DNA from 3 places in the Nocardia sp. NPDC005366 genome. Region 2 is predicted to be linked to each of the others. Evidence: riboswitches for the same ligand, from Rfam matches in the RefSeq annotation. Region 2 holds a riboswitch; each other region holds the start of a gene.
The links. Region 2 has a riboswitch for S-adenosylmethionine ahead of ABZS43_RS19070 (rhodanese-like domain-containing protein). Riboswitches for the same ligand answer to the same signal wherever they lie in the genome.

Region 1 (10,631 bases), on a different contig from region 2:
CACCGGATCGCCCGCGGCGGGTGCGTAGCGAAAGGTCTGGTCCAGGTCGACGTGCTGGGCCACCGTCGCGACCGGATCCGCCGACCGCAGAGTCTCATCGGATATACGCGCGGGCACGATCGCACCGACCGACGCACCCGCATCGATGCCGCGGAAGAAGGCGGTCAGATACTGCTCGTTGACCAGTTCGCCCGCGTCGTCACGGCATTCGATGAGGATCGTGATGGTGGTGGCGGTGGGACGACTCGTGTAGCCGATCGCCTTGGCCCGCGACACCAGCCGGTCACCGGGCCGGATCGCCCGGTGGAAGTGGAAATCGTACTCACCGTGCACGACTCGGCCGAAGATGTCCGTCGGCGCCACCTCGATCACCGGCATCAGCATGGCCTCGAATACCGGGACGATGGCGAAGACCGGCGACGCGACTCCACCCGCGAGATGGGCCGCGATCGGATCATTGGTGGCTGCCGCGTATTCGGCGATCCGCTCCGGTGTGACATCGAAAGTCACCTCGTCACACCAGGTTCCCAAACCCGCGTCGTCGAATTCGACCACGCGGGCGCTGGTCTGCGCTGTCATCGGATACCCGTCGATCAGGCCGACGCCAGGGCGTCGAGCTCTTGCAGCGACTTGTCCAGCTGTTTGAGCCCGTCCTTCTCGACGGCCTTGCCCAGCGCGCCCTTGATGAGCGCCCCCTCGAAATCGCCGGAGACGACGACGGTGCTGCCTCCGTCGCCCTTGGGGCGGATATCGAAGGTGAACTCGGTTTTCACACCGGCCATTCCGGCCCCACCGAGGGTGAGCCGGTGCGGCTGCGCGACGGACATCACGGTCCATTCGAGTTTGTTCGCCATGCCGAGCATGACGATCTTCGCGACGAGTTTCGCGCCCTCGGCCAGCGCGGTGGGCGGTTCCTCCATGAACCGCTCATGGATGGTGAACCACCTCTCCCAAGTCCGCGGATCGGCGACGACGGCCCACAGTGCCTCGGGGGTGGCGTTGACGTCCTTGGTTGCCTCGATATGTCCCATGTCCGACTCCTGTAGCGGTGAACGTCGATGTGGTACAGCGGCTTTCGTACGAACAGCTCAGCGCTCGGCGCGCTGGTAGGCCGTGACGACAGCCGCGCCGCCGAGGCCGATGTTGTGCTGCAGGCCCGCGGTCACGTTCTCGACCTGGCGCTTGTCGGCCGCGCCGCGCAGCTGCCAGGTGAGTTCGGAACATTGCGCGAGGCCGGTGGCGCCCAGTGGATGCCCCTTGGAGATCAGGCCACCGGAGGGATTGACCACCCATTTTCCGCCGTAGGTGGTGGCGCCGTCGTCGACGAGCCCACCCGCCTCGCCCTCCCCGCACAGACCGAGGGCCTCGTAGAGCAACAGTTCGTTGGCGGAGAAGCAGTCGTGCAATTCGATGACCTGGAAATCTTCCGGGCCGAGTCCGGCCTGCTCGTACACCGTGCGCGCGGCCCGCGCATTCATGTCGTAGCCGATCAGATTCTTGGCGGTGCCGTCGAAGGTCGAGCCGAAATCGGTGGTCATGGCCTGGCCGACGATTTCCACCGCCTGCGCCGCGAGCCCGTGCGCGTCCACGAAAGCCTCGCTCGCGAGGACGACCGCGCCGGACCCATCGGAGGTCGGCGAGCACTGCAATTTGGTGAGCGGGTCGTAGATCATCCGCGAGCCCAGAATGTCGTCGAGGGTGTATTCGTCCTGGAACTGCGAATACGGGTTGTTCACCGAATGCTTGTGGTTCTTGTAGCCGATCTTGGCGAAATGCTCGGCGGTGGTGCCGAACTGCTTCATGTGTTCGCGGCCCGCCGCCCCGAACATCCACGGCGCGACCGGAAACTGCGCCTCGGAGATTTCGGCGAGCGCCATGACGTGTTTGGCCATCGGCTGTTCGCGATCATCCCAGGTGGAACCGAGCGAGCCGGGCTGCATCTTCTCGAAGCCGAGCGCGAGTGTGCATTCGGCCAGGCCGCCCCGGATGGCCTGGGCCGCGAGGAACAGCGCGGTCGAACCGGTGGAACAGTTGTTGTTCACGTTGAGCACCGGAATGCCGGTCATCCCCAGTTCGTAGACCGCGCGCTGCCCCGAGGTCGATTCGCCGTAGACGTATCCGACATAGGCCTGCTCGACCTCTCGATAGTCGATTCCGGCGTCGGCGAGCGCCTTGGTGCCCGATTCCCTGGCCATGTCCGGGTAATCCCAGCCGGTGCCGTCCTCGTTCTTGCGGCGACCCGGCTTTTCGAATTTCGTCATGCCGACGCCGACCACGTAGACCTTGTTCGCCATCGAACTCCCTCAGGTTGGCCGCCCGCACCTCGCGGATGACGTGGCGGATCCGTGTGAACCGAACTGATAACAAACATACAAGCATGTATGTAACTGCGCAAGACAGGTATCCCGGGTTTCTCCGGGCACATCAAGCTGCCTGCGATAAGTGCGCGACTGCGCTACATACAGCTGATCGCGTATGTGGTCGGCCGCGGCTCGTTCAGCCGGCGGAGTGGGACTCCGTGAGCGCCGCGTTGGCGATGCCACGCAGGTGCACGCAGGCGCGACGCCAGCGACGGCGTGCCCGCCCGGAATCTGCGTCGATGAAATTCGCGACGAGGATGCCGCGCAGCGCGTCCATCGCGGTGTAGACGAAATCGCGAGCTTCCTTGCGGCGCATCTCATCCGGCACGAACCGGGCCACCGCCATCAGCACCGCGTTGTTCACGAACGGCTCGACCTTCTCCATCGCCGAGGCCAGCACCGGATCGGTTCGCCCCGCCACCCACAACTCGGCCGTCGCGATGAACAGCGGCCCCTGATGCAATTCCCAGAGGACGTTGAGGGCCGCGTCGACCGGATCGGCGCCGATCACCACCCGATCCATCTCCCGCATCGCGGTTTCGGCACGCCGCTGCGCGAGATGACTGATGGCCGCAACCACCAGGTCGGCCTTGGATCCGAAATGGTGGACCTGCGCACCACGGGTGACCCCCGCCCGCTCGGCGACCCGTGGCGTCGTCGTCCCCGCGTACCCGTACTCCACCAGACAGTCGATCGTCGCGTCCAACAACCGCGTCCGCATTTCACTACTGCGCTGTTCCTGCGTACGGCGCTGCGGCTTCGGGGCATCGGTCCTGGTCATTCGGATGATTCTACACTTACATACAGTCCTGTATGTTCTACGGCATTCGGGCGGCCGTGCGCTTCGACGAGGTGGCGGCGGGCAGCCCGGACGGTGAGCGTGAACAGGGCACCGCCCAGCACCGCCGAGCCCGCACCGACCGCGGCGGGTGCGGTGTAGCCGAGGGCGGCGGCGAGGGTCTGCGCGTCGGCGGCGACATCCATCAGCCGGGTTCGCAGGCCGGGAGCGAGCGCCGCGCCCGCCGCGCCGATCGGGACCAGGAACGCCGACGACGTTGGCGGCGCTCATTTCCAGCATAACCGCAGCAACCGCCTTGGCACGCTGCCCTACGGGAGCCAACGTGGCCGCTGCCAGCGCCGCGATCACCGGCGCTCCGAGCACCACACCCAGCGCGTAGGCCGATACCGCATGCCCCTGCCGTCGGCTCGGAGACGTGCATGGCCTCGGCGATATCGGGCAGCAAACCCATGGTGACGAATTCGGTCGTAGCGATGCCGAAACCCCCGAGCGCGAGGGCTCGGGAAACAGCTCGGGCACCCGTTCCACCACACGGTGGGCGGGTGCCCGTGTCGACCCGGCGCTGGGACGTCCAGCGCCGGAGAGGTGAGCGCATCACTCACCCCCGATGCTCCGGCTCAGCGCAGGGCGCGAGCCAGGTTCTCGTCGAGCGCGCCGAGGAATTCCTCGGTGCTCAGGTAGCCCTGGTCGCCGCCGACGAGCAGCGCGAGGTCCTTTGTCATCTGGCCGCCTTCGACGGTCTTGATGACGACATCCTCGAGGGTCTGGGCGAAGCCGATCACCTCGGGGGTGTTGTCCAGCTTGCCGCGATGCTCGAGTCCGCGCGTCCAGGCGAAGATCGACGCGATCGGATTGGTCGAGGTCGGCTTGCCCTGCTGATGCTGACGGTAGTGCCTGGTCACCGTGCCGTGTGCGGCCTCGGCCTCGCAGGTGCGACCGTCCGGGGTGAGCAGCACCGAGGTCATCAGGCCCAGCGAGCCGAAGCCCTGGGCGACGGTGTCGGACTGGACGTCGCCGTCGTAGTTCTTGCAGGCCCAGACATAGCCGCCCTCCCATTTCATGGAGGAGGCGACCATATCGTCGATGAGGCGGTGCTCGTAGGTGAGACCTGCCGCGTCGAACTGGGTCTTGAACTCGGCGTCGAAGACCTCCTGGAAGGTGTCCTTGAACATGCCGTCGTAGGCCTTCAGGATGGTGTTCTTGGTGGACATGTACACCGGGTAGTTCTGCGCGAGACCGTAGTTGAACGACGCGCGGGCGAAGTCCTCGATGGACTTGCGGAAGTTGTACATGCCCATCACGACGCCGCCCTCTTCGGGCATCTTCACGACCTCGTGCACGATCGGCTCGCTGCCGTCGTCAGGGGTGAAGGTGAGGGTGACGGTACCGGCCTGGAAGACCTTGAAATCGGTGGCGCGGTACTGATCGCCGAACGCGTGGCGGCCGATGATGATCGGCTTGGTCCAACCGGGGACCAGACGCGGCACGTTCGAGATGATGATCGGCGCGCGGAAGATGGTTCCGCCCAGGATGTTGCGAATGGTGCCGTTGGGCGAGCGCCACATCTTCTTCAGGCCGAATTCCTCGACCCGGGCCTCATCCGGGGTGATGGTGGCACATTTGACGCCGACACCGTGCTCTTTGATGGCGTTCGCGGCATCGATGGTCACCTGGTCGTCTGTTTTGTCCCGGTACTCGATTCCCAGGTCGTAGTACTCGAGGTTCACGTCGAGATACGGGTGGACCAGCTTGTCCTTGATGAACTGCCAGATGATCCGGGTCATCTCGTCGCCGTCGAGTTCTACGACGGTACCTTCAACCTTGATCTTGGACATGGATCTTCGTGTCCTCCTAGGATGGTGCCCTCATTGCACGGCCAGGCGAACACGCTTGTGAGCGGACCCCAGCTGTTCCAACAGACAACGTATATGTCCCGTCTTGTCGGCGGGACGTGTGGCAAAACAAGACAAGCGTACTGCTGGTGATGTGCTCACCGTGCGGGGAGGTGCCACTGTGCGCAACCTCGCAGCGTACCCGGGTAACGGCGTTAGTTATTACTCGCAGGTAGGTATTGGGTGATCCAGACCACGTCCGCGCAGGTCACGCATGGATCGCACCGACCCGCAGAAAGCGACGAGGGTCCGCGCGCCCAACCCGGCGCACGGACCCTCGCATCCCCTCGAGTCAGACCGTCATCGGAACCTTCACACCCTCCTCGGCCCCTTCGATCAGATTCTCCGGCTTATCCCTGATCATCAGCGCGACCACCGCGACAGCGGCGAGGAAGAAGCCCGCGCCGACGTAGAACGCGACGTCGTAGCTGTGGATGGAGGCACGCGCGGTGAGATCGCCGAGACCCTGATTGTCGATCACATAATTCTTGGCGACCTGCACCGAGATCGTGGTGAGCAGCGCGGTGCCCACCGCGCCGCCGACCTGCTGCGCCGCGTTCAGCAGCGCACTGGCCACACCGGAATCCCGTTCCTCGACCTGATGCAGGGCAACGGCTTGCATTCCGACGAACAGCGGACCCATGCCGAGCGCGATCAGCGACTGGGCGGGCAGCACGCTGAGCGCGTAGCCGTCGCCGAAGCTCAGCTGGGCGAGCCACAGCAGGCCGATGACACCGAGGACGGCGCCGGTCAGCATCAGCGGACGGGGGCCGAATCTGGGCAGCAGGCTACTGGTGATACCCGCGGAGATCGCGATGCCGATCGGGAAGGGCAGGAAGGCGACACCGGCCTTGAGCGGCGTGTACCCCAGCGTGTTCTGGAAGTAGAAGCTGAGGAACAGGAACATCGCGAACATCGCGATCGGAACCAGCAGCGCCACGAGCAGCGCGCCACCCCGGTTGACCTCACCCGGAATACGCAGCGGAAGCAGCGGATTCGACGAGCGCTGCTCGACGGCGACGAATACCGCGAGCAGCACGACACCGAGGGCGAGCAGCCCCAGCGTGCCGGCCGAGGTCCAGCCGGCTTCCGCGGCACGGCTGAAGCCGTACACGATGGCGATCAGACCGAGGGTGACGGTGATCGCGCCGGGCACGTCGTAGCCGCCCGTGCGCGGTGCGGGCACATCCCTGACGACGAAGGTCAACGCGCCGACCAGCGCGATGATCGCGATCGGGGTATTCACCAACAGCGTCCACCGCCACGAGGCGTATTCGGTGAGCGCGCCACCCGCGAGCAGGCCGATCGCGGCGCCGCCCGCCGAGATGCCGGCGAAGATGGAGAAGGCCGTCGCCCGCTCCTTCGCCTCGGTGAACGTCACCGAGAGCAGTGACAGCGCGGCGGGCGCGAGAAGCGCGGCGAAAGCGCCCTGCAGGCCGCGGCCCGCGAAGAGCTGCGCCCCGTTCTGCGCGAGGCCCGCCAGCGCCGACGCGGCGGCGAAGCCGATCAGGCCGACCATGAAGATCCGGCGACGGCCCAGGTAGTCCGCCATGCGGCCGCCGAGAAGCAGCAGACCGCCGAAGATCAGCGTGTACGCGGTGAGCATCCACTGCTTGTTGCTATCGCTGATGTCGAGATCACGTTGTGCGAAGGGCAGTGCGATGGTCACGATGGTGGCGTCGAGAACCACCATGAGCTGCGCCAACGCGATGACTGCGAGGGCGAGCCAGCGTGCGGAACTCCCCCGTTTCTCCGGTGCTTCGGCCACCGATGCGGTGTCGGTCATCTCGGTCTCCTCGTTCGAAGTGCTGGACTCTCGGATCAATTCGGCCAATCCTGTCACCGTCAGACAATTGGCGTCAAGAGAAAAATGTCGCAATCGGACATTTGTCGGTTGCGGACAGCGACTGGGCGCCGTGCGATAGAATGCGGACATGCTCGACTCATCAGCGCCGATCGCCGCGGCGGCCGACGCCCGCGCCAACGACCCGGCCGATGGTCGGTGCGGACGGGGACCGAGCCTGCGCGAGCGCAAGAAAATACAGACCCGTGCGCGAATCATCGAAGTGGCGCTCGACCTGTGCGACGCCCAAGGGTTCGACGCGACGACGGTCGAGCAGATCGCGCATGCCGCCGACGTCTCGCCGCGCACCGTTAACCGATATTTCGAGACCAAAGAGGACATCGTCCTCGGACCGGTCGCCGACTTCGGCGAGGGCGTCGCCACCGCGCTGCGGCAACAACCAAGCACCGACGGCGACCTGCCCGCGCTGTGCAACGCCTACCTGGACATGATCGACCGCGCCACCGCCGGGGACAGCACATCCTTCCGGCAGTTCCAGCAAATGCAGCGGATCGCTCGCAGCAGCCAGACGGTTAACGCGCGCGCCCTGGAATTCGGCGAGACCAAGACCACGGCGATCAGTCGCTGCCTAGCCGAACGCGCGGGCACGGCGCCCGACGCGCTTCCGGTCCGGCTGGTGGTGGCGACCTGGCAGATGCTGTGTCATATCGCGATGGCGGATTCGGAGGAACTGGTCGTCAACGGCGACCCGCAGACCGCCGCCCGCGCCGCCCGCGCCGCGGTACTCACCGCGTACGACGAGCTCCGACGCATCTGCTCGCACGCGCGCCCGCTCGACTCCGCGTGATATTTCCAACGGGATTCGGGCGTTGCCCGACCGCCGGTTACCATGTTTGTCAGGTCATGAGTGCCAGCGCCAAGCCCCGGCTCGCTGGACGGCAACCCTCCAGCTGCGGTGGGGTGCTCCGGGTGATGACCGGGTTCCCGAAGGCCGGGAGCAAGCGCGCTGTTCAGGAGGATCCCGAAATGTGTTGTTGTCCGTCGCCCGCAATACGATAACCCGTTCGTCCGGCGAACAACCCCCCATTTGGAGAACGATATGAGCGAACCCATCGCGTCCCCGATCGATCCGGCCGCCTGGTCCTTCGAGACCAAACAGGTCCACGCGGGCCAGTCCCCCGATCAGAGCACCGGCGCCAGGGCCCTGCCGATCTACCAGACCACCTCGTACGCATTCCGCGACACCGCGCACGCCGCGGCGCTGTTCGGTCTGGCCGAACCAGGCAATATCTACACCAGGATCATGAACCCCACCCAGGACGTGGTGGAACAGCGCGTCGCCGCGCTGGAAGGCGGAGTGGCCGCGCTGCTGGTGGCCTCGGGGCAGGCGGCGGAGACCTACTCGATCCTCAACCTGGCCTCGGCGGGCGATCACATCGTCTCCAGCCCGCAGCTCTACGGCGGCACCTACAACCTCTTCCACTACTCGCTGCCCAAACTCGGCATCGAGGTCTCCTTCGTCGACGACCAGGACGATCCGGAGCAGTGGCGGGCCGCGATCCGGCCGAACACCAAAGCCCTCTACGGCGAGACCATCGCCAACCCGAGCGGCGCCATCTTCGACATCCGCGGTGTCGCGGACGTGGCCCACGCGGCCGGGCTGCCGTTGATCGTCGACAACACCGTCGCTACGCCGTACCTGATCCAGCCGCTTGCCCACGGCGCCGACATCGTCGTGCACTCGGCGACGAAGTACCTGGGCGGGCACGGCACGGCCATCGGCGGTGTGATCGTGGACGGCGGCAACTTCGACTGGACGGTGCGCGACGAGAACGGCGCGGCTCGCTACCCCGGTTTCACCACACCCGACCCGAGCTACCACGGCGCGGTCTTCGCCGATCTCGGCGCACCGGCCTACGCGCTGAAGGCGCGCGTGCAGTTGCTGCGCGATCTCGGCGCCGCGATCTCGCCGTTCAACGCGTTCCTGATCGCTCAGGGCATCGAAACGCTGAGCCTGCGACTCGAACGGCATGTCTCCAATGCTCAGGCCGTCGCCGAATTCCTCACCGAGCACGCGGACGTCGAAGCCGTCTTCTACGCTGGCCTGCCCACCTCGCCGTGGCATACGCGCGCCAAGGAGCTGGCCCCGAAGGGTGCGGGCGCGATCGTTGCGTTCGACCTGCGCGGCGGGATCGACGCGGGCAAGAAGTTCGTCGACGCGCTGACACTGCACAGCCACGTCGCCAATATCGGCGATGTGCGCTCGCTGGTGATCCATCCGGCCTCGACCACCCACTCGCAGCTGACACCCGAGGAGCAGTTGGCCGCGGGCGTGACACCGGGACTGATACGTCTCGCCGTCGGCATCGAGGGCATCGATGACATCCTGGCCGATCTACGCGCCGGTTTCGCGGCGACCTCGTGACCGTGAGCGCCGAGCCGAGCACCACCCGTCCAGCGACCGGTGTGACACTTCTGCCACCGCCGGACGGGCGGCTCGGCGTGATCGCCATCGGGGATGTCGCGCTGGAGAACGGCGCCGTCGTCCCCGACGTGCTTCTCGCGGTGCAACGTTGGGGTGAGCTCTCCCCCGCGCTGGACAATGTCGTACTGGTCGAGCACGCGCTGACCGGTGATTCACACGTGGTCGGCGGGCCCGACGACGCCCACCCGCAGCCGGGCTGGTGGGAGGGCATGGTCGGCCCCGGTGCGCCGCTCGATACCGACGAGTGGTGTGTGATCGCGACGAATGTGCTCGGCGGCTGCAAGGGCAGCACCGGGCCCTCCTCCCTCGCTTCCGACGGAAAGCCGTGGGGCGCAAGGTTTCCGGAGATCTCCATCCGCGATCAAGTGACCGCGGAGATCGCGTTGACGCGGTTGCTCGGCATCGACCGGTTGGCCGCCGTGGTCGGCGGGTCGATGGGCGGCATGCGGGTGCTGGAATGGATGATCGAAGCACCGCAACGAGTGGCGGCGGCCCTGGTGCTCGCCGTCGGCGCGCGCGCCACCGCCGACCAGATAGGAACCCAGACCACCCAGATCGCCGCCATCAAGGCCGATCCGGACTGGCAGGGCGGTGATTACCACGACACCGATCGCGCCCCGATGACCGGCATGGGCATCGCGAGGCGGATCGCGCACCTGACCTACCGCACCGAGTCCGAATTGGATCACCGCTTCGAGAATCACGCGCAGGACGAGGAAGATCCGTGGCGGGGTGGTCGCTACGCGGTGCAGAGCTACCTGGACCATCAGGCCGAAAAGCTCTGTAGCCGTTTCGATCCCGCCACCTACGTCCTGCTCACCGAGGCGATGAACCGGCACGATGTCGGCCGCGGGCGCGGCGGTGTCGCGGCGGCGCTCGCCTCGACCCCGGTCCCGTGCGTGGTGGGCGGCGTCGACTCCGATCGGCTGTATCCCCTACGGACACAGCAGGAATTGGCCGACGCGCTACCCGGCTGCGACAGGCTGGAGATCGTGCATTCCAGGGACGGGCACGACGGATTCCTGACCGAGGCCGCCGCGGTGTCGAAACTGCTGATCGAAACCATGCGGCTGGCACGCGAACATCGCTGAGCGGTACCGGGGTTGGTTCCTCACCAGCCCGGGGCTGGTCAGCCGACGCCGACCGTGCTGATCGTGGCGGCGATGGTCACGATGGCGGAGCCGAGCAATCCGAGGGCGGCCACATCGAAGGGTCTGCTGCGCACCGCGAGCAGTCCGACGCGCGCGGTCGGCAGACACAGCCGGAACGCCGCCGCGAGCAGGGTGGCGCC
Region 2 (10,631 bases):
ATGTTGCACAACGCCGTCGTCGACCTCTCCGGGGATCTGATCACCGATATCCCCAGCGAGATGCGCATGCATATGGCCCGGCAGTAGGCGACGACCCCTCAGCAGTCCGGCTGGAAGGGATAGCAGCCCCGAGGTGTACGGGGCGCGGATCGCTCGGTGGGTGGCGGAGGTGGGGGTGGTGGCACGGTGGTCGGTTGCGGCGGGGGTGCGGGCGGTTCGACCGTTGTCGTCGGGGTGAGCTGGTCGCCGGTCTGCCGCGGTTCGGTGGAATCGGAGCCGCCCTGCGTCACCGCCCATATTCCGCCGCCGATCAACGCGATCGCGGCGGCTGCGCCGAGCAGTACGACGCCGCCGCGGCGTCGTCGCGGCCGTGTGGCGGTATCGCGTTGCGGAACAGTGGATTCGCGTGGTCGGTCGGTGGGGAGTACGGTCGGCCGGCTGACATCGAAGGGCCGGTCCGGCGAGATCAGCGGGCGCGATTTCAGCGGTGCGCGCGGCGGGCTCGTGGGTGGTGGTGCGGTCGCGGGAGTACGCGCCGCTGGTGGTGCGGGCGGAGGCTGCGCGTGGATCGGCGCGGCGGGCGGGCTCGCGGGAATCGGTGGACCGAAATCGCGTGGCGAGACCGGTGCGGTGGGTGGGTGCGCGGGCGGCGAGGCCGCAGCCGGTGATGGCGCACTCGACGACTGCCGCGGTTCCGTCGGAAATCCTTCGGCGACGAGTTGTTCCGGAGTCACCCGGTCCGCGTACCCGAGCGCGGCGAGCAACGCATGCACTCGTTCGGCGCTCCAGCACGCCTCATGACGGGCAGCGCGTCGACGAAAGTACTGCCGTAACTGGGACAGCCCGGCAAGTTCGACGTCGCACCCTTTCGGTTGGGGCCCGCTCCACCGGAGGGTGACCGGGTATCGCGCGTGCGGCACCACGAGCACCAGTCCCGCGACGAACGCCTCGATCCCGGCTTTCTCGGCGCACGCCTTCAGGTTGAAGAAGGCGTCGCTGACCTGGTTGATCGGATTCGTGTCGCCCTTGCGCACATGCACCGGATCCTGCGGGACCCCGGACAAACTCCAACGACCGTTGGCCGAGCACGACAGCTCACCGCCTGCTCGGGGAATGATGCCTTTGACCTCTACGGCGACGCAGGTGTGCGGGGTGATCACCACGAGGTCGGTTTCCTGGGCCGTGCGCGGGTTGTTCCTCTCGGGGACATAGCAACCGGAGATCGCGATACCGGCGACCTTGTATTCGTCGGTCCACGTGCGCAGCCACCCGATGATCCGCTGCTCGGTGGGCGGGATGCCGGTTCGTTCGGCGTTGATGACGAGCATCTCCTACACCCCTCCTCGCGCGGGAGCGCCGAAAACGACGCCCCCTCAACGTTATCCCCGGGCAACAACACCCGCATCAGTGCTGGTGATTCCCGGTCCGAACGTCGATCGCCGGGCGTTTCGTACGGCGCCGGGGAGCGCTCACGAGCTCCGTCGCCACTGGTGGACAGATCATCGGGCCCCGTACAGAATCACCTGATGTGGAAACGATGTTTCAATATCCGAAACATGCTCGCTGGTGACCCGGGGTATCGGCCGCAGCGCGCCGGTCCGACATGCGGGCATGCGACCCCGTTCCGCCACGAACTGTCCGGCGCGTGAGCGCACCCATGGACTATCCCCTTTCGCTGGCCATCGAGGATTTCGCGCCGGTGCTCCTCACCACGTGCGGAGTTCTGCTGCTGCGCCGCCTCACCGGCGGCGGATGGGTGGTCGTTGCGGCCGGGCTGATCGGCACGGGCGGATTCGCCAAGGCCGCCGCGAAACTCGTCGTCGCGGCAGACGGACCCGATCTACCGTGGCTGCGCGGCATGCTCTTTCCACTGCTCACCCTCGGATTCGCCCTGCTGTATGTGGAATTGACGCGCACCGCGACCGGACGGATACCGCGCTGGCTGGTCATCCTGGCCCCCGGCCTGACCGCCGCGTGCGCCGTGGGCGCGGTACTCGCCGCCGAAACGCTGCCGATGCTGGTGAGTACCACCGTTTTCGCCACCCTCACCGGTATTCACCTCATCGGATTGGCCCGGCAGCGCGGCGATACGGTGGCCGCCGCGCTGATCGGCGTTCAACTACTGGCGTTCTTCGCGCTCGGCCCGCTGGCCTCGCGCTCGGACCAGTCTGTGGCGCTGCAGTGGGCGGAACAGGTATGCAATACCGCTGCCCAGGCGGCCTTCCTGATCGCGGCCTGGCGTCTGTCGGCCTCGCTCGGCGCCCCACCGTCGCGTCTGAGTCGAAAACTCTGCCGGAATCATCACCCGTGGGCTTCATTCGGGATCGACCAGGGTTCTACAGTCCGACCGGGGGCTGGAACTCGAGCTAGCGGTGAGCGCCGGGATCGGCGACCTCGTCCGGGATCGCCGGGTTCGGGGTGACCTCACGGCTGTCCGAGCCGAGGGTGTAGGTGATGACCACCGGACCGCCCGAGGGGCAGCAGTTGGCGTCGTTGCCGGTCAGCCAGCGATAGCGCACCTGGACAGTGAGGTCGGAGGAGCCGACCACGCTCGCCGCGCCTCGACCCCGATATCGCGGCGACAGGACACGCCGTCGGACTACCTGCCGCAACCTGCGCCGTGCACGCGACATGCGCATAGGCGAGAATCCTGGCAGCGCGACTGGGCGCTGGATTCGGAGGGATCAGCGGTGAGCGTGTGGGGAGAGGTCGTCGTCGGCCTCGTTATTCTGGTCGGACTGGTGGGGATCATCGTTCCGATCCTGCCGGGAGCGATTCTGATCTTCGGCGCGATCGGGGTGTGGGCATTCCTGACCGGCGGTGCGACCGCGTGGACGATCTTCGCCGTCAGTGCGGTATTCCTCGTGGTGTCGGCGATCGTGAAATACACGTGGCCCGGTCGCAAGATGAAGGACGCGGGTGTTTCCAATCGTGCCCTGTTCCTGGGGGCCGTCCTCGGCGTCGTCGGATTCTTCGTCATCCCGTTCGTCGGCCTGTTCGTTGGATTCGTTCTCGGTGTCTATCTTTCGGAATTGCAGCGGCTCGGGGAGAACCAACAGGCTTGGCAGGCAACCAAACACGCGCTCGAGGGCGTCGGGCTGTCCATGCTGGTCGAACTTCTCGGCGGCTTGCTGGCCTCCGGCGCGTGGGTGATCGGGCTGATCATCACGTAACCCCTATATGGGACGACCGGGGCTGAACAACTTTCGCCGAGGGCGGACGCGGCTCACCTCTCGATGGCGGGAAAGGGAATGGTGTCGTCGGAGGGCTTCGGAAGATCGTCGCGGCGCAGGGGCAGCGTGGGCTGTTCGGATTTGTGCAGTGGGATCGTCGGGTTCGGGTCGACGTCGTCGCGCCGATGCACAGGCAGTCGGTAGAACAGCCGGGCGTTGTCCTCGAGGACGGCGAACATATCGGTCCCGACGACATCGCAGATGAGGTCGACATCGGAATCGCGGAAGGGGCGGCCCGCGCGGGTGCCGGGCAGGTCGGTGCCGAACATCAGGGCCTCGGGGTTGACCGCGTGGATGCGGCGCAGGGTGTCGGCGACGTTCATCGAGACGCGGCCGAAACCCGTTGCCTTCACGCGCGCGCCGCGGTCGACGAGGTCGAGCAGATAGGGCAGGCCCTCGTCCGACATGCCGAGGTGATCGATGGAGAAGGCGGGGAGTTTGGAGATGACCGGTTGCAGTGAGGTGAGCATCTTGCCGTCGATGTAGACCTCCACGTGCCAGCCGACCAGGTCGTGGGCGCGCAGCGCCTGCAGGGTCATGGCGGTGATGTCGGCGGCGACGCGTTTGACGTTGAAGCGCAGCGCCCGCACTCCGGCGCGGTCCAATTCGATGATCTCGTCGTCGGTCGCTTCCAGGTCGAGCGCGGTCACACCGACCCAGCCCTCGCCCAGCTCCGATAGCGCCGCCTTCAGGTAGCTCTGATCGGTGCCTTGGAACGAACCGGTGACTACTGCGCCCCCGCGGACATCGAAGCGCGACATACGCTTTCGATAGTCGGCGATGGTGAAGACGTCGGGCAGGTAGCCGTCGTTCTCGGCCAGCGGGAACCGCGGGTCGAAGATGTGGACATGGGCATCGAACACCTGTACAGAATGCCTCAGTGACGGAGTTCGCGCTGTGGCGGCGGTCGCGCGCATGTGCGACCGCCGCGACGGCGACGGATCTAGACCTTGTGCGGTTCGCTCGCGCGCAGCATGTCTTCGCGCTCGACGACCTTGACGCGTTCGCGGCCTTCCGGCTCACCGAGTGCGCGCTCGTGGGCGTCGAGCCGGTACCAACCCTGCCACGTGGTGAACGGGACGCCCTTGGACTCCAGGAAATCGGTGACCGCGTCCAGTTCGGGCTGTGCGGCGGGGATGAAGCCCTCGGCGTCGTCGAGCAGGCAGGCCACGGTTTCGTTGGCGTCGCCCTTGGTGTGACCGATCAGGCCGACCGGGCCGCGCTTGATCCAGCCGGTGACGTAGGTCGCGGGCATGAAACGGGCCGCGCCGTCGGCGGCCTCGTCCTGGAGCACGCGTCCGGCCTCGTTCGGCACGGTGCCCGCCTGGTCGTCGAAGGGCAGGTTGGTGATGTTCTGCGACAGGTAGCCGACCGCGCGGTATACGGCCTGGATATCCCAGTCCTTGATGACGCCGGTGCCCTTGACGTTGCCGGTGCCGTCGAGCTGGGTGCGTTCGGTGCGCAGACCGACCACCTTGCCGTTCTCGTCGCCGACGATTTCCGCGGGCGATTCGAAGAAGTGCAGGAAGAGTTTGTGGGGGCGGGTGCCCTGGTCGCGGATGGCCCACTGTTCGAGGGTGTTGGCAACCATGTCGACCTGCTTGGAATGCCTGCGGGCGGCTTCGGAGCCTTCGTCGTAGTCGATGTCCTCGGGGTCGACGATGACCTCGATGGTCGGGGAGTGGTCGAGTTCGCGCAGTTCCAGCGGGGTGAACTTGGCCTGGGCCGGGCCGCGACGCCCGAAGACGTGGACCTCGATCGCCTTGTTGGCCTTCAGGCCCTCGTAGACGTTCGGCGGGATCTCGGTCGGAAGCAGTTCGTCACCGGTTTTGGCCAGCACGCGCGCCACGTCGAGCGCGACGTTGCCGACGCCGAGCACGGCGACCTTCTCCGCGTCGAGCGGCCAGGTGCGCGGCACGTCGGGGTGTCCGTCGTACCAGGAGACGAAATCGGCCGCGCCGTAGGAACCGTCCAGGCCGATCCCCGGGATGTCCAGCGCGCGGTCGGCGTTGGCGCCGGTGGAGAAGATGACAGCGTCGTAGAAGCGACGCAGGTCGTCGAGGGTGATATCGGTGCCGTAGTCGATATTGCCGAGCAGTCGGACCTGCTCCTTGTCGAGCACCTTGTGCAGGGCGGTGATGATGCCTTTGATCCGCGGGTGGTCGGGTGCGACGCCGTAGCGGATCAGCCCGAACGGCGCGGGCATGCGCTCGTAGAGGTCGATGCTCACATCGGCCTCGGACTTCATCAACGCGTCGGCGGCGTAGATGCCGGCCGGTCCCGCGCCGACGATCGCGATGCGGAGCGGGCGGGCCGCCTGAGCTGCACCGCTCGTTGCTGCTGCACTCTGTTCGGTCATCTCTTCCGCGCACCCTTATGGTCGAAATTAATGGCGTTTGACTTAGCTTAGGCTAAGTTCACGCGTCGTTCCGGCGCACCTCGCGGTGCGTGACGCTGGTGCTGCTGGCTCGTGACTGCACGGCCCCCAGGTCGCTACGACGGTGAGCTCTCATATGGCTATGACAGCAGGCCGCAGTCCCGCGATTCTATCGGTGGCATGTCATGGGCCCTCTCAGGGTGTCGTGAACTGAACGGATGCCACGCCTCCCGGCGATCACCGACGACCCGTGACACCAGCCTACCGAGGTCCCTTCCGTCCGTGCCTGACGCGCGCTCGCGCCGGTGCGGCCGGGTGCGGCGGGGTCGGGTGTCGGATAGCGGCGCCGACCAGGGATGATCGAGGCATGACCGAGCAGCGCCCCGACCCCGAGGACGACGAAGCGATCGTGCTCGACCAGACCGATCAGCGCACCATGGCGCCGTTCATCGCGGCCGCGGTCTTCGCGGCGGTCGTGCTCGTCGCCATCGTGGCGGGCGGGCTGCTCTCACCCGCTGAGAAAAATGTCACAGAAGCCGACCGGATAGCGGGGGCCGCGCAGAACTACGTGAGCGCGCGTAACGCCAGTGATCAGTCGCCGCCGCCCGGAGTCGCGTGCGAGGGCTTCGAGGAGGGCAAGTCGCCGCTGGCGGGTCAGTTCGCCGGTGGAAGCTCAATAGAGATACCGAAAGTCGCGGATCAGTCCGTCAACGGAGATCGGGCGAAGGCGGCCGTCACCGTGCGGGTCGACGGCCGCGAGACCACCGAGACCTGGAACTTCACCCGATCCGGCGACAAGTGGATCGTCTGCGGATGACCTGCCCGCGTGTCGCGAATCGGTGTTTGACATGTCGCCCGCTCGACGGGCAATCTCAGTTCAGGTCATGAGAACCAGCGTCAAGCCCCGGCTCGCTGGTCGGCAACCCTCCTCCGCGGTGGGGTGCTCCGGGTGACGACCTGGCCGCGCGCCGAAAACGGGTGTGGCAAGTGCGGATTCACAGGAGGTTCGACATGAGTTATGCCGGTGACATCACCCCCCAGCAGGCGTGGGAAATACTGCGGGAACATCCCGAAGCCGTTCTGGTCGACGTGCGCACCGAAGCGGAATGGCGCTTCGTCGGCGTGCCGGATACCAGTTCGATCGAGCGGCCGACCGTGCTGATCGAATGGGTCGACAGCAACGGCGCGCGGAATACCGAATTCGCCGACCAGCTGGGTAAGGCCCTGCAAGCGCGCGATCAGGAAGCGCCCGTGGTCTTCCTGTGTCGTTCCGGTCAGCGTTCGGCGCATGCGGCGAATCTCGCGACCGAACTCGGCATCGGCCCGTCCTACAACGTGCTCGACGGTTTCGAGGGCGGTCTCGACAGCACGGGCCACCGCGGCGGCGAAGGCTGGCGGGCCACCGGCCTGCCCTGGCGGCAGTCGTGATCACCGGCGGCGCCTTCGACAAGCCGCTACCCGATGATGTCGGCCCGGCCACCCTCGGGGTGCGGGGCGGCCTGCGCCGCTCCGGTTTCGAGGAGACCTCCGAGGCGCTGTACCTGACCTCCGGCTTCGTCTACGAGAGCGCGGAGGCGGCCGAGGCCGCGTTCACCGGCGACGTCGAACATTTCGTCTACTCCCGCTACGGCAATCCGACGGTCGCCATGTTCGAGGAGCGGATGCGCCTGCTCGACGGCGCGGAGGCGTGCTTCGCCACCGCGAGCGGTATGTCGGCCGTATTCACCTCGCTCGGAGCGCTGTTGAGCGCGGGCGATCGACTGGTGGCCGCGCGCAGTCTCTTCGGATCCTGTTTCGTGGTGTGCAACGAGATCCTGCCGCGCTGGGGCGTGGAAACCGTCTTCGTCGACGGTGAGGATCTGGACCAGTGGGAACAGGCGCTGTCGGTGCCGACGCAGGCGGTGTTCTTCGAGACCCCGGCCAACCCGATGCAGACCCTGGTCGATGTGCGCAAGGTCAGCGAACTCGCCCACGCGGCGGGCGCGAAGGTGGTGCTGGACAACGTTTTCGCCACCCCGCTGCTGCAGCGCGGTTTCGATCTCGGCGCCGACGTTCTCGTGTACTCCGGCACCAAACATATCGACGGCCAGGGCCGCGTGCTCGGCGGCGCCATCCTCGGCGAGCGGGACTATATCGACGGTCCGGTGAAGAACCTGATGCGCCATACCGGTCCGGCGCTGAGCCCCTTCAACGCGTGGACGCTACTGAAGGGTTTGGAGACGATGCCGCTGCGGGTGCGCCATTCCACCGAATCGGCACTGAAGCTCGCGCGCTTCCTCGAGGGCAATGATTCGGTGAGCTGGGTGCGCTACCCGTATCTGGAATCGCATCCCCAGCACGCCTTGGCGACCAGCCAGATGAGCGGCGGCGGCACGGTGGTCACGTTCGAACTCGACGCGCCGGCGGACGAGGCGAAGAAACGCGCCTTCGAAGTGCTCAACCGGTTGCGGATCGTCGATATCTCCAACAATCTCGGCGATTCCAAAACTCTGATCACCCATCCGGCCACCACGACCCACCGTGCGATGGGCCCGGAAGGCCGCGCCACCATCGGTCTGTCCGACGGTGTTGTCCGCATTTCGGTTGGCCTGGAGGATGTCGACGACCTCCTCGGGGATCTGGAGCGCGCGCTGCGCTGAAATCGCCCGGCGCAGACGAGAAGAACCCCATCCCGGCCGGGATGGGGTTCTTCGTCTATCAGCTCAGCCGAGCGCCCGCAGCCGGGGGCCGAGGTCACGTTCGAACAGTTCCAGGAACCGGCGCTGATCGTGGCCGGGGGCGTGGAAGACCAGGTGGTTCAGCCCGGCGTCCAGGTACGGCTTGATCTGGGCGACGGCCTCGTCGGGATCGCTCGCCACGATCCAGCGCTTGGCGATCTGCTCTATCGGCAGCGCGTCGGCGGCGGTTTCCATCTCGATCGGGTCGGTGATGCTGTGCTTCTGTTCGGCGGTCAGCGACAGCGGCGCCCAGAAGCGGGTGTTCTCCAGTGCCAGTTCGGGATCGGTGTCGTAGGAGATCTTGATCTCGATCATCCGGTCGATATCGTCGACGGTGCGTCCGGCCTTGCCCGCGCCCTCGGCGACGGCGGGCAGCAGTTTCTCGGTGTAGAGATCCATCCCCTTGCCCGAGGTGCAGATGAAGCCGTCGCCCGCGCGACCGGCGTAGCGGGCCACCAGGGGGCCACCCGCCGCGATGTAGACGGGAATACCGCCCTTGGGCACGTCGTAGATGGAGGCGCCGACCGTCTTGTAGTACTGGCCGTCGAAATCGGTGCGGTCGCCGGTCCACAGCGCCCGCATCAGGTCGACGGATTCGCGCAGCCGGGCGAAACGCTCCTTGAATTCCGGCCATTCGCCGGTGTAGCCGGTCGCGATCTCGTTGAGCGCCTCACCGGTGCCGACACCGAGCATGACGCGATCCGGGTACAGACAGCCCATGGTGGCGAAGGCCTGGGCGATCACCGCGGGGTTGTAGCGGAAGGTCGGGGTCAGCACCGAGGTGCCGAGTTGAATGCGCTGGGTGCGCTCACCCACCGCCGCCATCCAGGCCAGCGAGAACGGGGCATGCCCGCCTTTGTGCCGCCACGGCTGGAAATGATCGCTCACCGTCGCGCTGTCGAGTCCGTGTTGCTCGGCCAGCACCGCGATCTCCACCAGTTCACGCGGTCCGAATTGTTCCGCCGACGCCTTGTATCCGAGTTTGAGACCACTCATATGTGCGCCACTCCTTCGCTTCGCTGCCACGCATCCGGTGCGGGTATTTCCGACACCGGTTCCGGCCGCGCGCGGGTGTCCCACACAGACGCCGCGTGCGGCGGTACGGCCGTACTCGACCATAGCCAGCCCGCTCGGCGACTGTGTGCAGGGGCGCGCTCGGCGGCCCGCGCGGCGTCGCCCGGCGTCGGCCGAATCGGGTAGCCGATAATTGACCGGTGACCGCAGACGACGAGCCGATCCTGTCCTACCTCACCGATATGGACGGGGTGCTGGTCCACGAGGATCATCTCGTTCCCGGAGCCGACGATTTCCTCGCCGAATTGCGGGCAAAGGAGATCCCGTTCCTGGTGCTGACCAACAACTCGATACGCACCCCGCGTGATCTGCAGGCCCGGCTGCGCCACAGCGGCCTGGACATCCCGGAGGAGGCGATCTGGACCTCGGCGCTCGCCACCGCGACCTTCCTCGACGATCAGCGCCCCAACGGCACCGCGTACGTGGTCGGTGAGTCCGGCCTCACCACCGCACTGCACGAAATCGGTTATGTGCTGACCGATAGCGATCCCGATTACGTGGTGCTCGGCGAAACCCGCACCTATTCCTTCGAGGCCATCACCACCGCCATCCGGCTCGTGGAACGCGGTGCGCGCTTCATCGCGACCAATCCCGACGCGACCGGACCCTCGCGCGACGGGCTGCTGCCCGCGACCGGTTCGGTCGCCGCGCTCATCACCCGCGCGACCGGCAAGGAGCCGTACTACGTCGGCAAACCGAATCCGCTGATGATGCGGTCGGCGCTACGGCGCATCGGCGCGCATTCGCAATCCGCCGTGATGATCGGGGACAGGATGGATACCGATATCGTCTCCGGCCTGGAAGCGGGGATGCGCACGATCCTGGTGACCACCGGTATCTCGACGCGGATATCGGTCGAGCAGTATCCCTACCGGCCGACGGCGGTGATCGATTCCGTCGCCGATCTCGTCGGGCGGACGTCGCGGCCGTTCGGCGACTGAGCGACGCGGAAAGGAACGGGACGCGGCGTTCAAGGGCGGCGTTCAAGAGCGGCGCTGAAAGGGCGGCGCTGAAAGGGCGGCGCTGAAAGGGGCGGCGCTGAAAGGGGCGGCGTCGAAAAGGGGCGGCGTTGAAAGTTCAGTGGCCGCCCTCGATCTCTGTCAGATACGCGATATTCGCCCGGTCGTCCGATTCCGTACTCGGCCGACCGGCGAACCACGCGTCCAGGATCTCGGTGAGTTCGGCGACCGATGTGCTCCGCAGGCTCAGCGCGAGCACATTCGCGTCGTT
Region 3 (10,631 bases), on a different contig from region 2:
GGGGATGCGATGCGGCCCGCTCGGAGACATGATTTCGCTCCACTGGAGCCGTATCGCGCTGGCGGTGATCGGTCCGCCGCGGCTACCGTTGTTCTTCGTGGAGAGCACGCATGTCGCACCCGGATCGGATGCGGAATCGGGGTCGGGGAAATATCTGACGCCGCCCAAGCATCGGGGGTGGCGCGCGATGCCGCTGCCCTTGCTGACGGCGGGGGCGGGTATCGGCGCACTCGCGCTGCTGCACTTCCGGGATCCGCACGAGGAGGGGTCGTACGGCTACTGCCCGTTCTACACGCTGACCGGCATGTACTGCCCCGGCTGCGGCGGTATGCGGGCCGTGCACAACCTGACCGACGGCCGGATCATCGACTCGCTGCACAGCAGTCTGATCGCGATTCCGCTGATTCTCGGCCTGACCGTGTGGGTCGGCGCGTGGGCGGTGCACGCCTGGCGCGGCACACGACTGGTCGTGCCGAAAATGGAACGCGGCACGATGTGGGTGCTGCTGTCCCTGATCGCGGTGTACTCCGTACTCCGCAATACGCCGTGGGGTTCCTGGCTCGCGCCGCTCTGATTCGGCGGGCAGCCTGGTACCGGCATCGCTGACGGGGCAAGCTTCGAGTATGAGCGACTCACTGAGACAGCGCGTGCGTACCAAGTTGTTGCGTCAACTCGCCGAGGACGGCGTGCCCGACACCGAGCACGACGATCCGCGCCGCATCGCGATAGAGACCGATCTGGACGCACTCGCCGCAGTGGCCGAGGATGATCCGCTCATCGAAGAACTCGCCGCCCGTTACCTGGTCTTCTGACGTGTCAGCGCAGCGAGGTCGTCGCCTGTCCGCCCTGCGGCGGTAGCGGGGGGAGCACCGGTGCGTGCAGCCAGGTGTCCCACAGCGGGCGCAACGGCGCCAGGCTGTAATGCCCGGCCAGGTCGGTGAATTCTTCGGTGGTGACCGAGCCGTGCCGATATCTGGCCGTCCATTCGCGCACCAGATCGAAGAACGTCGAATCCCCGAGTTCCAGCCGTAACGCGTGCAGTGTCAACGCTCCGCGTTTGTATACGCGGTCGTCGAACATGCGCTGCGGGCCGGGATCGCCGACGACGATGTCCTGCGGCTGCCGGAACAGGTTGTGACGCGCTGCCCTTGCCTGCTGATCCGCCGTCGGTCCGCCGGAGGCTTCCGACCAGATCCATTCCGCGTAGCAGGCGAAACCCTCGTGCAGCCAGATATCGCGCCATCGCCGGATGGTGAGACTGTTGCCGAACCACTGGTGGGCGAGTTCGTGCGCGACGAGCCGTTCCGAACCGCGACGGCCGTCGCAGTGGTTCGCGCCGAATACCGAGATGCCCTGCGCCTCGACCGGGATTTCGAGTTCGTCGTCGGTGATCACCGCCGTGTAGTCGCCGAACGGGTACGGGCCGAACTTCTCGACGAACAGGTCCATCATCTGCGGTTGCCTGGCGAAATCGTGTTCGAAATTGGCGCGCAACCGGGCCGGAGCCACGGCGTACATGGGCACCGGGTTCTGCGTGGGCCCGAGGCGGAATTTGCGGTAGGGGCCGATCTGAATGGTGGCCAGATAGCTCGACATCGGTTCGGGCTGCTCGTAGATCCAGGTGGTCTGGCTGGCCTTGGTCTGCTTGCCGACCAGTGTTCCGTTGGCGAGCGCGTAGTACGGGGTGTCGGTGGTGATCGATATGCGGTAGCTGGCCTTGGAGCTGGGGTGATCGTCGCAGGGGAACCAGGACGCCGCGCCATTGGGCTGACTCGCGACCAGCGCGCCCTCGGTCAACTCCTCCCAGCCCACCTCACCCCACGGCCCGCGCACCGGCTTCGGTGTGCCGCCGTAGAGGATGAGCAGGGCGAGCACCCCGCCCGCCGGAATGCGTTGCTGCGGTGTGATCACCAGCTTGCCGTGCTGGTGGGTGTACTTCGATGCCTTGGCGCCGTTGACGAAAACCTTGGTGACCGGCAGTGATTGCGACAGGTCGAGGGCGAAGCGGGGACGGACCTCGGTGGTGACCGCGGTGATTTCGGCCCGCCCGGCGAGGCGGTTGCTGGCGACCCGGTAGGCCAGTTCGAGTTCGTATCGTGAGACGCGGTAACCGCGGTTGCCGTTCTGCGGTAGGTATTCGTCGATCGGCGCGTCGTAGAACTTGTTCGGCATCACCGTGCCGCTTTCGCTCGGCCCGCTTCCGGTTCGGTATTCGCTTCGGGGGCAATGGATTCGGCGCCGGGCCAGGGTGCGATGGGATTACCCCACCACCGAGTGGACGGCGGCACCACATCACCGCGCATGACCAGCGAGGCCGGTCCTATGGTCGCGCCCGCCCCGATCACGGCGGCGGGAAGCGCGACGCAGTGCGGGCCGAGGGTGGCTCCTTCGCCGAGGGTGACGGTATCCATCGCCATGATCCGATCGTGGAAGAGATGGGTCTGCACAACGCATCCGCGTTCCACGGTCGCGCCGTCGCCGAGTGTCACCAGGTCCGCCTCCGGTAGCCAATAGGACTCGCACCATACCCCGCGTCCGATTTTCGCGCCGAGTCCTCGCAGCCACAGATTGAGCACGGGCGTTCCGGTGGCGGCGCGGGCGAACCACGGCGCGGCGACGGTTTCGACGAAGGTGTCGGCCACCTCGTTGCGCCAGACGAACGAACTCCACAGCGGATGCTCGCAGGCCCGGATCCGCCCGACCATCACCCATTTCGCGGCGACCGCGCTACCGCAGGCGACAGCGCCGGCGACCAGCAGCACCACGCCGCTCAGCAGCGCGGCGGGTATGTGGCCGAGCAGTTGCGCGAGCCAGGCCAGGGTGAAAAGCACGCCGAGTCCGATGGCGAAGGTCACCAGGACGGGGATGAGACGGCAGGTCTCCACGACGGCGCGCGCGATCTGCAACCGCAGCGGCGGGTCGAAGGTGCGTTCGGTATCACCGTCTCCGGCGGCGCGCCGCAAGCGCACCGGGGGGCTGCCCAGCCAGGACGAACCCGCCTTGGCTTTGGACGGCGCGGCGGACAGCACCGCGACGAGTCCGTTCTTCGGTACCCGCCGCCCGGGCGCTGTCATCCCGGAATTGCCGAGGAAGGCGCGTTTGCCGACTTTGGACTCACCGATATGCAGCCAACCTCCGCCGAGTTCGTAACCGGCGATCATGGTGTCGTCGGCCAGGAAGGCGCCGTCGGCGACGGTGGTGAATTTGGGCAGCAGCAGCACGGTCGACGCTTCGACCCCTCGGCCGACCTTCGCGCCGAGCAATCGCAGCCACATCGGGGTGAGCAGACTCGCGTAGAGCGGGAACAGGAAGGTGCGCGCCGAATCCAGCAGGCGCTCGGTGGACCATGCCTGCCACCCGATCCGGCTGCGGACCGGGTGGTAGCCCTCCGTCAATCCGATGCTGAACAGCCGCACCGCGATAATCGTCACCGCGGCGTAGACGCCGAGACTGAGCAGCGTGGCGACGGGAAGAATGGCGAACGCGCGTCCGAGCCCGGCAGTCAATGTGGTGGTGTCGCGGATCCACCAGGCGATGAACGCGCCGCCCGCGGCCAGACCGAGGATGGGGACCGACGCGAGCACCATGGAGGTGACGCCGAAGATCGCGACCCAGTGCGCGGCGCGTGCCGGGGTCTCGTCGGGCCAGCGATGCCTGGCCTTGCCGACCTTCACCGCGGGCGAGCCCGCCCAATCCTGATCCGCCTTGACCTTGCCGGAGACAGCGGATCCCGGTGCGATCTCGGCATTCTTGCCGATCTTGGTGCCGGGCAGCAGGATCGAGCGCGAACCCACGACCGCGCCCGCCCCGACGGAGATCGGACCGATATGCACGAGATCACCGTCGATCCAGTACCCCGAGAGATCGACCTCGGGTTCGACGCTGCACCCGTTGCCGAGTTCCAGCATGCCGGTCACCGGCGGCAGCGTATGCAGGTCGACGCCCTTGCCGATCTTCGCCCCGAGTGCCCGCGCGAAGGGCACCATCCACGGTGCGCCGGAGAGATTCTCCGCGCCGCTGGCCTCGGAGAGCCGCACCGCCGTCCAGAGTCGCAGGTGCACGTGCCCCCCGCGCGGGTAACTGCCCGGCTTCACGTCGTCGAGCAGTAGTCGGGCGCCGAGGGCGCACAGGGCCATTCGGCCGGGTGGGGAGATGAACAGCAGGAAGGCGATGAACGCCCACCACCACGATAGATGCGGCAGCCACGGCAGCGAGCCCGACCACGCGGCGATATTGCCGACGATGGCGAGCCAGGTGAGCCATTGCAGTCCGGTGAGGGTGGTCAGCGGAATCGTCGCGAGCACCTGGAATACCTGGGCGGGCAGTGGGGTCGGGCGCACGTGGCGCACTTCGGCGGTGGCCACGGGTGCGCTGTCGTCGAGATAATCGGCGAGGGCTCCGAGTCGCGGGTGGTCGTACAGTTCGGCGACAGTGATATGCGGATAGCGTTCGCGCAGCGCGGCCACCAGTTGCGCGGCGGCGAGTGAGCCGCCGCCCACATCGAAGAAGTCGGTATCGGGACTCGGTGTCTCGGCGCCGAGCAGCGCATCCCACAGGCCCGCGACCCACAGGGCGGTCGGGGTGAGTCCGATTTCGGCCTCGGCGTCCTTCTGTTTCGGCAGCGGCCACGGCAGCGCGTCGCGGTCGACTTTGCCGGAGGTGCGCGTGGGCAGTTCGGCGACGACGGCCAGACGCGGTACCAGCGGAGCCGGAAGTTGTTCGGCGAGACGGTCTCTGGCGGCTTTGAGGTCGTAGTCCGCGTCGGGTCCGGTCAGGTAGCCGACGAGGATCTTATTGCCCGCCTTGGTACTTCGGATCGCCGCGGCGGCGCCGGTCACGCCGGGCAGGTGTTGTAGTGCGCTGTCGATCTCGCCGAGTTCGATACGGCGACCGCCGATTTTGATCTGGTCGTCGGCGCGTCCGAGGAACACGAGTCCGGCGCTGTCGTTGCGCACCAGATCGCCGCTGCGGTAGGCGCGTTCCCAGCCCAGTGACGGTAGCGGGGCGTATTTCTCGGCATCTTTGTCCTGGTCGAGATATCGGGCAAGCCCGACTCCGCCGATGACCAGCTCGCCCGATTCGCCCTCGCCCACCGGATTGCCCGCCGGATCGACCACGGCCAGATCCCAGCCGTCCAGCGGCAGGCCGATGCGCACCGGCCACTTTCCGTCGAGCAGGGCCGCGCACGCCACCACCGTCGCCTCGGTGGGACCGTAGGTATTCCACACCTCGCGTCCCGAATCCGCTTTTCCGGCAAGGCGTTCAGCGAGTTCCGGGGGTACCGCCTCGCCGCCGAAGATCAGCAGCCGGACCGACTCGAGCGCCTCGGCGGGCCAGGTGGCGGCCAATGTCGGGACGGTGGAGACGATGCTGATCTCGCGCCGCACCAGCCATGGACCCAGGTCGGCCCCGGTCCGGACCAGCGCGCGCGGGGCCGGGACCAGGCACGCGCCGTGCCGCCAGGCCAGCCACATCTCCTCGCAGGAGGCGTCGAAGGCGACCGAGAGTCCGGCGAGCACGCGGTCACCGGGACGGATCGGCGCGTCCCGCAGGAACAGCTCGGCCTCGGCGTCGACGAGCGCGGCGGCGTTGCGATGGGTCACCGCGACACCTTTCGGCGTTCCGGTGGATCCGGAGGTGAAGATGATCCACGCGTCGTCAGCGGGATCGGGCGGCGCCGTCGTGCCATCGGATTCCGCTGCGGCGGAGGTCGTTTCGATACCGTCCGCGGTGACAACGGCGGTGACCTCCGCCTCGCCGAAGACCAGCCTGGCGCGTTCGTCCGGATCGTCCGCGTCGACGGGCACGTAGGCGGCGCCCGCGTGCAGCACGGCCAGAATCGTCACGTAGAGCTCGTTGGTGCCCGAGGGCATGCGGACGCCAACGCGGTCGCCCGCTCGCACTCCGGCCGCGGCGAGGCGCGCGACGACGGCGTCGATCTCGGTCAGCAGTTCGGAGTAGCCGATGACCACGTCCCCGTCATCGATGGCGGGGGCGTCCGGGTGGTCGATGGCGGTGGCGGCGAGGATGTCGACCAGGGTGCGGGCGGGCGGGGCAAGGGCGCCGCGCGATAGCGGATCGGGAATCGACCGCGGATCCGGGCCCTCGCCCGCCGCGGTATCGACCTGCGGCTGCAGCATGACGTCCTGTCCACCTCTCATAGACCTGCCTGCTCTTCATCGTTCGTTGTTTCACAAGAGGGTTACCAGTGGGCAAACACCACGGGGACCAGTGGTCTACGGTACCCGGGGTATCGGCTGATCGATGGTCGCCGGATCGGGTGGTTCGTCCCGATGACAACCGCGCTACCGGCCGAAATACCGGATTCAGTCGCTCAGTGCCTGATCCTCGCCGAGCGCTTTGAGGGCGAGGCGATGCAGAATGCGCTGCTCGTCCGCGTCGAGGCGGTGCAGGACCCGTTGCGCCGCCGCCTCGATGAGTTCGTCGGTGCGGCGGCGTTCGGCGCTGCCCGCCTCGGTGACGGAGAGTCGGTATTTGCGGCGATCGACGGCGTCGCGGGTACGCACGACCAGACCGTTCTGCTCGAGCCCGTCGATCAGCCGGACGACTTCGCTGCGGTCGATGCCGAGAGCGGTGGATACCTGCTGCTGGGACAACTCGTCGAATTCCTCCAGGTAGACCAGCACCCAGTGCTCGCGCGGCGACGTGCCCATCTCGCTGCGCACCGCCTTGTGCAGCTTGCCGAGCACGTAGGTCGGGAAGCGGAGTAGCGCGGGGGGATGCATCGATCGCATCGCATACCGCCGGAATGCGCAAACGACGTACGGGCGACCGCGGTGAACGGACGCAGGTGATCGAGTGTCGCCGTCGACACGGAACGTCCCTGTTGACAGGACTGTGGTGCGTCTGCCAATCTCGGATCAGGTCACGAGTACCAGTGTCAAGCCCCGGCTAGCTGGTCGGCAACCCTCCTCCGCGGTGGGGTGCTCCGGGTGACGACCGGGCCGCCGCCCGACCGGGCGCGGCAAGCGCGGACTCGAACAATCCTCGATTGCGAGTCCCTCTGTCGACGGGATTACGTGATGACTGCTGTTGTGGACCAGACCTGTGCCCCCCTCGCCCGGGTATCCGGCGATGACCTCCAGGTGCCGCTCGTCCAGGGCGGAACCACCACCTACGCGAATTTCGACTACGCCGCCAGTGCGCCTGCGCTGGCCGCGGTCACCGACCGGGTGCAGCAGCTGCTGCCGTACTACGCCAGCGTGCATCGGGGCGCGGGTTACGCCTCCCGGATCTCCACCGAATGCTATGAATCCGCGCGCGCTTCGGTGAGCCTTTTCCTGGACGCCGCCGACGACCAGGTCGTGGTCTTCACCCGCAACACCACCGACTCGCTGAACCTGCTCGCCGGATGCGTGCCCGGCGACACCGTCGTGCTCGACATCGAGCATCACGCCAATTTCCTGCCGTGGACCAGGAACGGACGTCGCGTGGTGCGGGCCGCCGACACCGTCGAGGAGACCATCCGGCTTCTTGTCGCCGAGCTGTGCGCCAAACCTGCCGCGCTGCTGGCGATTACCGGCGCGTCGAACGTCACCGGCGAGGTGCTGCCGCTGGAACGTCTGGCCGAGGTGGCGCACCGGTGCGGCGCGCGCATCCTGGTCGACGCGGCGCAGTTGGCTCCGCACCGCCGGATCAGCCTGCGCGACACGGGAATCGACTACCTGGCCTGCTCGGGTCACAAGCTGTACGCGCCGTTCGGCGCGGGTGTTCTCGTCGGCCGCCGTGACTGGCTCGACGCGGCCGAGCCGTATCTGGCGGGCGGCGGCGCGGTGCGCGAGGTGCGCGCGGACTCGGCCGAGTGGGCTCCCGCGCCGCAGCGTCACGAGGCGGGGTCGCCGAATGTGCTCGGCGCGGCTGCGCTGGCCGCCGCCTGTGCGGCGCTGTGCGATATCGATGCCGAAACCCTCGCATCGCATGAACGCCTGCTCGCCGACCGTCTCCGCGACGGCCTGTGCGCGATTCCCGGCGTCGAACTCCTGCGACTGTGGTCCGACAGCCCCGATTGCGTCGGTATCGTCGCCTTCACTCTCGACGGTTTCGCCCCCGGCCACGTCGCCGCCTACCTCTCCGCAGAACACGGCATCGGCGTCCGCGACGGCCGCTTCTGCGCCCACCCCCTGCTCGCCCGCCTCGGCCTCGACGGCGCGCTACGCGCCAGCATCGGCCTCGGCACCTGCTCCGCCGACGTCGACCGGCTGATAGAAGCCGTGGCCGACCTCGTAGAAACCGGCACCGGCTGGAACTACGCCGTCACCGGATCGCACTGGAACCCGACTCCGGAGACCCGCCCGTTCGCTACCGTCGACACCGGGGGCGCGTCACCCTGCGCCGTGGGCTGAGATTCCTATGTCGTGAGTCGTGGTCGCGTCGGCTCGCGGACATCGATCCGGACGCGCTCGACGCCGAGGTCGAATCCCGCGGGGTGCGTCGGAGCTATCGGTCCAGCGACGTAGGGCGGTGGTAACGGCCCTGGTAGTACAGCAGCGGCGCGGCGGCCGGTTCCTCGTCGGTATTGTCGTGCACCCGGGTGACCAGGCCGACGACGAAAGTATGGTCGCCGATGGGGATTCGGTGGTGGACGCTGGCGCGGACCCAGATGGGGGTGCCGTGCAGGACCGGTTCGCCGGTGTCGAGGGTCGTCCACAGGGATCGGTCGGAGAAACGTTCGTCGGCGGTACGGGAGAAACGCTGCGCCAGGTGATGCTGGTGTTCGCCGAGGAAATGGATGACAACGGAGTCCGCGCCGAGCATGGCGTCCAGGCTGGACGACGTGTGGGCGATATTGAAGGAGACGAGCGGGGGTTCGAGCGAGAGCGAGGCGAACGAGGTCGCGGTGAATCCGATCGGGCCGCTGTCCGAATTCAAGGTGACCACCGTGACGCCCGCGGGATAGTGGCGCATCGAGGCGCGATATTGCTCGGCGGTGATGCCGCTCAGATCGTCGGGGATCTGGACGCCGGCATCCGGCGGTGGTGCTTCGGTCACAGTTCGAAGTTACGCCCGCTCGACCGATCGCGGGCTGTCGCGTGGTCGTTCGCGCGATGGGCGTAAAGCCACCGCGCCGCCGCAGGGGCACGGCGCGACGGGTCAATCCATATCGATCGGCAGACCCGCGGTGATCCGGACGAGTTCTCGAAAGGACGTGCGGAACACCGTGTTCGGATGACCGCCCGCCGCCCACACTTCCCGATGCCCGGACAGCGCGTTGTCGACCCAGGTGGGCAGGTTGGTGGGATGACCGACCGGGGCGACACCGCCGATCGGCTGTCCGGTGACTTCGCGCACCATATCGGCGGGGGCGCGGGTGAGGGTGCCCTCGAGTCGTCGTCCGGTCTGCTGTAGATCGACCTGGTGCGCACCGGATACCAGTAGGAGTACCGGATCCTCGTCCAGCAGGAAGACCAGCGATTTCGTGATCGCGCCCACATCGACGCCGAGCACCCTGGCCGCGTCGGCGGCGGTGGCCGCCGATTCCGGTCTGCTGACGATGACGCCGTGATGTCCGCGCGCGATCAGCGTGTCCGAGACCCGGCATGCGACCGGGGGTAACGACGACCTGCGCATGGCACCAGGGTAAGACGATTGCGGGTGGGACGCCGGGCGAGTCGGAGGGTCAGTATTCGGGATAGCCTTCCGCGGGTCCGAGCATATGGTCGATCCGGTCTCTGGTGATCCGCGCGAGTTCGGTGACAGAGGGTTCGCCCGCTGGTTCGTGGGCCACCGCGTCGAGCGCGCGATCCAGATCTGCCTGCGACAGCGCGAGTAGTTCGATATCGGCTTCGGCTAGCAGCGCGTCGCGATCGGCGAAGGGACGCGCGTCCGCGATCCGCGCCGCCCATGTGACATTGCAGCAGCATTCGTACAGGGCGTGCACGGCCCTGGCGCGCGGCAGGGAATTCAACCGGTCCAAACCGATTCCTCGGTGCATCAGCATTGTGATCTCCGAACCCGTCGATGGATGTGCCGACTCGACCATGATGGGGCGTGAAACTGCCAGGGAACCAGCGGGCCACGCCGAATTTGCACACCATTAACAGGGCGCGTCCGCTCCCGTCGGCTCATCCCGAACGCGGTGGTCGGCGGGTTGCCGATGACGATAACCGGGGATACCCGGGGTGCCGTCACCGCCTTCTCGATACGCTGTACAAATGACTGATTGGCAGGCATTCGCCGTCGAAACCAAGGACCATGTCGCGCAGGTGACCTTGATCGGTCCCGGCAAGGGCAACGCTATGGGGCCGGACTTCTGGCGTGAGCTGCCGGAGATCTTCGGCGGACTCGACGCCGACCCCGAGGTGCGCGCCATCGTGCTGACCGGTGCGGGTAAGCATTTCTCCTACGGGCTCGACCTGCCCGCGATGGCGGGCACCTTCGGCGCGTTGCTCGCCGATCGCGCCTTCGCCGCGCCGCGCACGGATTTCCTGGTCGAACTGCGACGGATGCAGGCCGCGGTGACGGCGGTCGCCGACTGCCGTAAGCCGGTGATCGCCGCGGTCTCCGGGTGGTGCATCGGCGGCGGGCTGGATCTGATCGCGGCGGCCGATATCCGCCTCGCCAGTGCGGAGGCCAAGTTCAGCCTGCGGGAGGCGAAGGTGGCGATCGTGGCC

Region 1: it holds a riboswitch for S-adenosylmethionine, as region 2 does, so the genes downstream of both, ABZS43_RS07770 (bifunctional o-acetylhomoserine/o-acetylserine sulfhydrylase) here and ABZS43_RS19070 (rhodanese-like domain-containing protein) in region 2, are expected to answer to the same signal.
Region 3: it holds a riboswitch for S-adenosylmethionine, as region 2 does, so the genes downstream of both, ABZS43_RS05825 (aminotransferase class V-fold PLP-dependent enzyme) here and ABZS43_RS19070 (rhodanese-like domain-containing protein) in region 2, are expected to answer to the same signal.

What each region holds. Positions count from the first base shown of each region.
Region 1 covers NZ_JBEXFQ010000005.1:57,802-68,432, forward strand. The annotation lists gene ABZS43_RS07725 (MaoC/PaaZ C-terminal domain-containing protein) at 1-579, opposite strand, end outside; gene ABZS43_RS07730 (SRPBCC family protein) at 594-1,031, opposite strand; gene ABZS43_RS07735 (lipid-transfer protein) at 1,089-2,294, opposite strand; gene ABZS43_RS07740 (helix-turn-helix domain-containing protein) at 2,497-3,141, opposite strand; gene ABZS43_RS07745 (hypothetical protein) at 3,174-3,440, shown strand; partial or broken gene ABZS43_RS07750 (MFS transporter) at 3,487-3,658, opposite strand; gene ABZS43_RS07755 (NADP-dependent isocitrate dehydrogenase) at 3,777-4,994, opposite strand; gene ABZS43_RS07760 (MFS transporter) at 5,344-6,837, opposite strand; gene ABZS43_RS07765 (TetR family transcriptional regulator) at 6,986-7,702, shown strand; SAM riboswitch class IV at 7,755-7,865, shown strand; gene ABZS43_RS07770 (bifunctional o-acetylhomoserine/o-acetylserine sulfhydrylase) at 7,955-9,280, shown strand; gene ABZS43_RS07775 (homoserine O-acetyltransferase) at 9,322-10,431, shown strand; gene ABZS43_RS07780 (DUF3017 domain-containing protein) at 10,470-10,631, opposite strand, start outside.
Region 2 covers NZ_JBEXFQ010000015.1:135,983-146,613, reverse strand. The annotation lists gene ABZS43_RS19110 (arylsulfatase) at 1-87, shown strand, start outside; gene ABZS43_RS19105 (nuclease-related domain-containing protein) at 99-1,328, opposite strand; gene ABZS43_RS19100 (hypothetical protein) at 1,646-2,422, shown strand; gene ABZS43_RS19095 (LppP/LprE family lipoprotein) at 2,367-2,549, opposite strand; gene ABZS43_RS19090 (DUF456 domain-containing protein) at 2,691-3,173, shown strand; gene ABZS43_RS19085 (amidohydrolase family protein) at 3,227-4,096, opposite strand; gene ABZS43_RS19080 (FAD-dependent oxidoreductase) at 4,177-5,592, opposite strand; gene ABZS43_RS19075 (hypothetical protein) at 5,978-6,427, shown strand; SAM riboswitch class IV at 6,491-6,606, shown strand; gene ABZS43_RS19070 (rhodanese-like domain-containing protein) at 6,622-7,038, shown strand; gene ABZS43_RS19065 (O-succinylhomoserine sulfhydrylase) at 7,035-8,249, shown strand; gene fgd (glucose-6-phosphate dehydrogenase (coenzyme-F420)) at 8,313-9,323, opposite strand; gene ABZS43_RS19055 (HAD-IIA family hydrolase) at 9,542-10,342, shown strand; gene ABZS43_RS19050 (RpiB/LacA/LacB family sugar-phosphate isomerase) at 10,479-10,631, opposite strand, start outside.
Region 3 covers NZ_JBEXFQ010000003.1:299,025-309,655, reverse strand. The annotation lists gene ABZS43_RS05850 (DUF2752 domain-containing protein) at 29-574, shown strand; gene ABZS43_RS05845 (hypothetical protein) at 624-812, shown strand; gene ABZS43_RS05840 (M1 family metallopeptidase) at 817-2,172, opposite strand; gene ABZS43_RS05835 (Pls/PosA family non-ribosomal peptide synthetase) at 2,172-6,140, opposite strand; gene ABZS43_RS05830 (MarR family transcriptional regulator) at 6,327-6,746, opposite strand; SAM riboswitch class IV at 6,885-6,998, shown strand; gene ABZS43_RS05825 (aminotransferase class V-fold PLP-dependent enzyme) at 7,044-8,363, shown strand; gene ABZS43_RS05820 (flavin reductase family protein) at 8,458-8,925, opposite strand; gene ABZS43_RS05815 (YbaK/EbsC family protein) at 9,112-9,588, opposite strand; gene ABZS43_RS05810 (2-oxo-4-hydroxy-4-carboxy-5-ureidoimidazoline decarboxylase) at 9,638-9,958, opposite strand; gene ABZS43_RS05805 (crotonase/enoyl-CoA hydratase family protein) at 10,173-10,631, shown strand, end outside.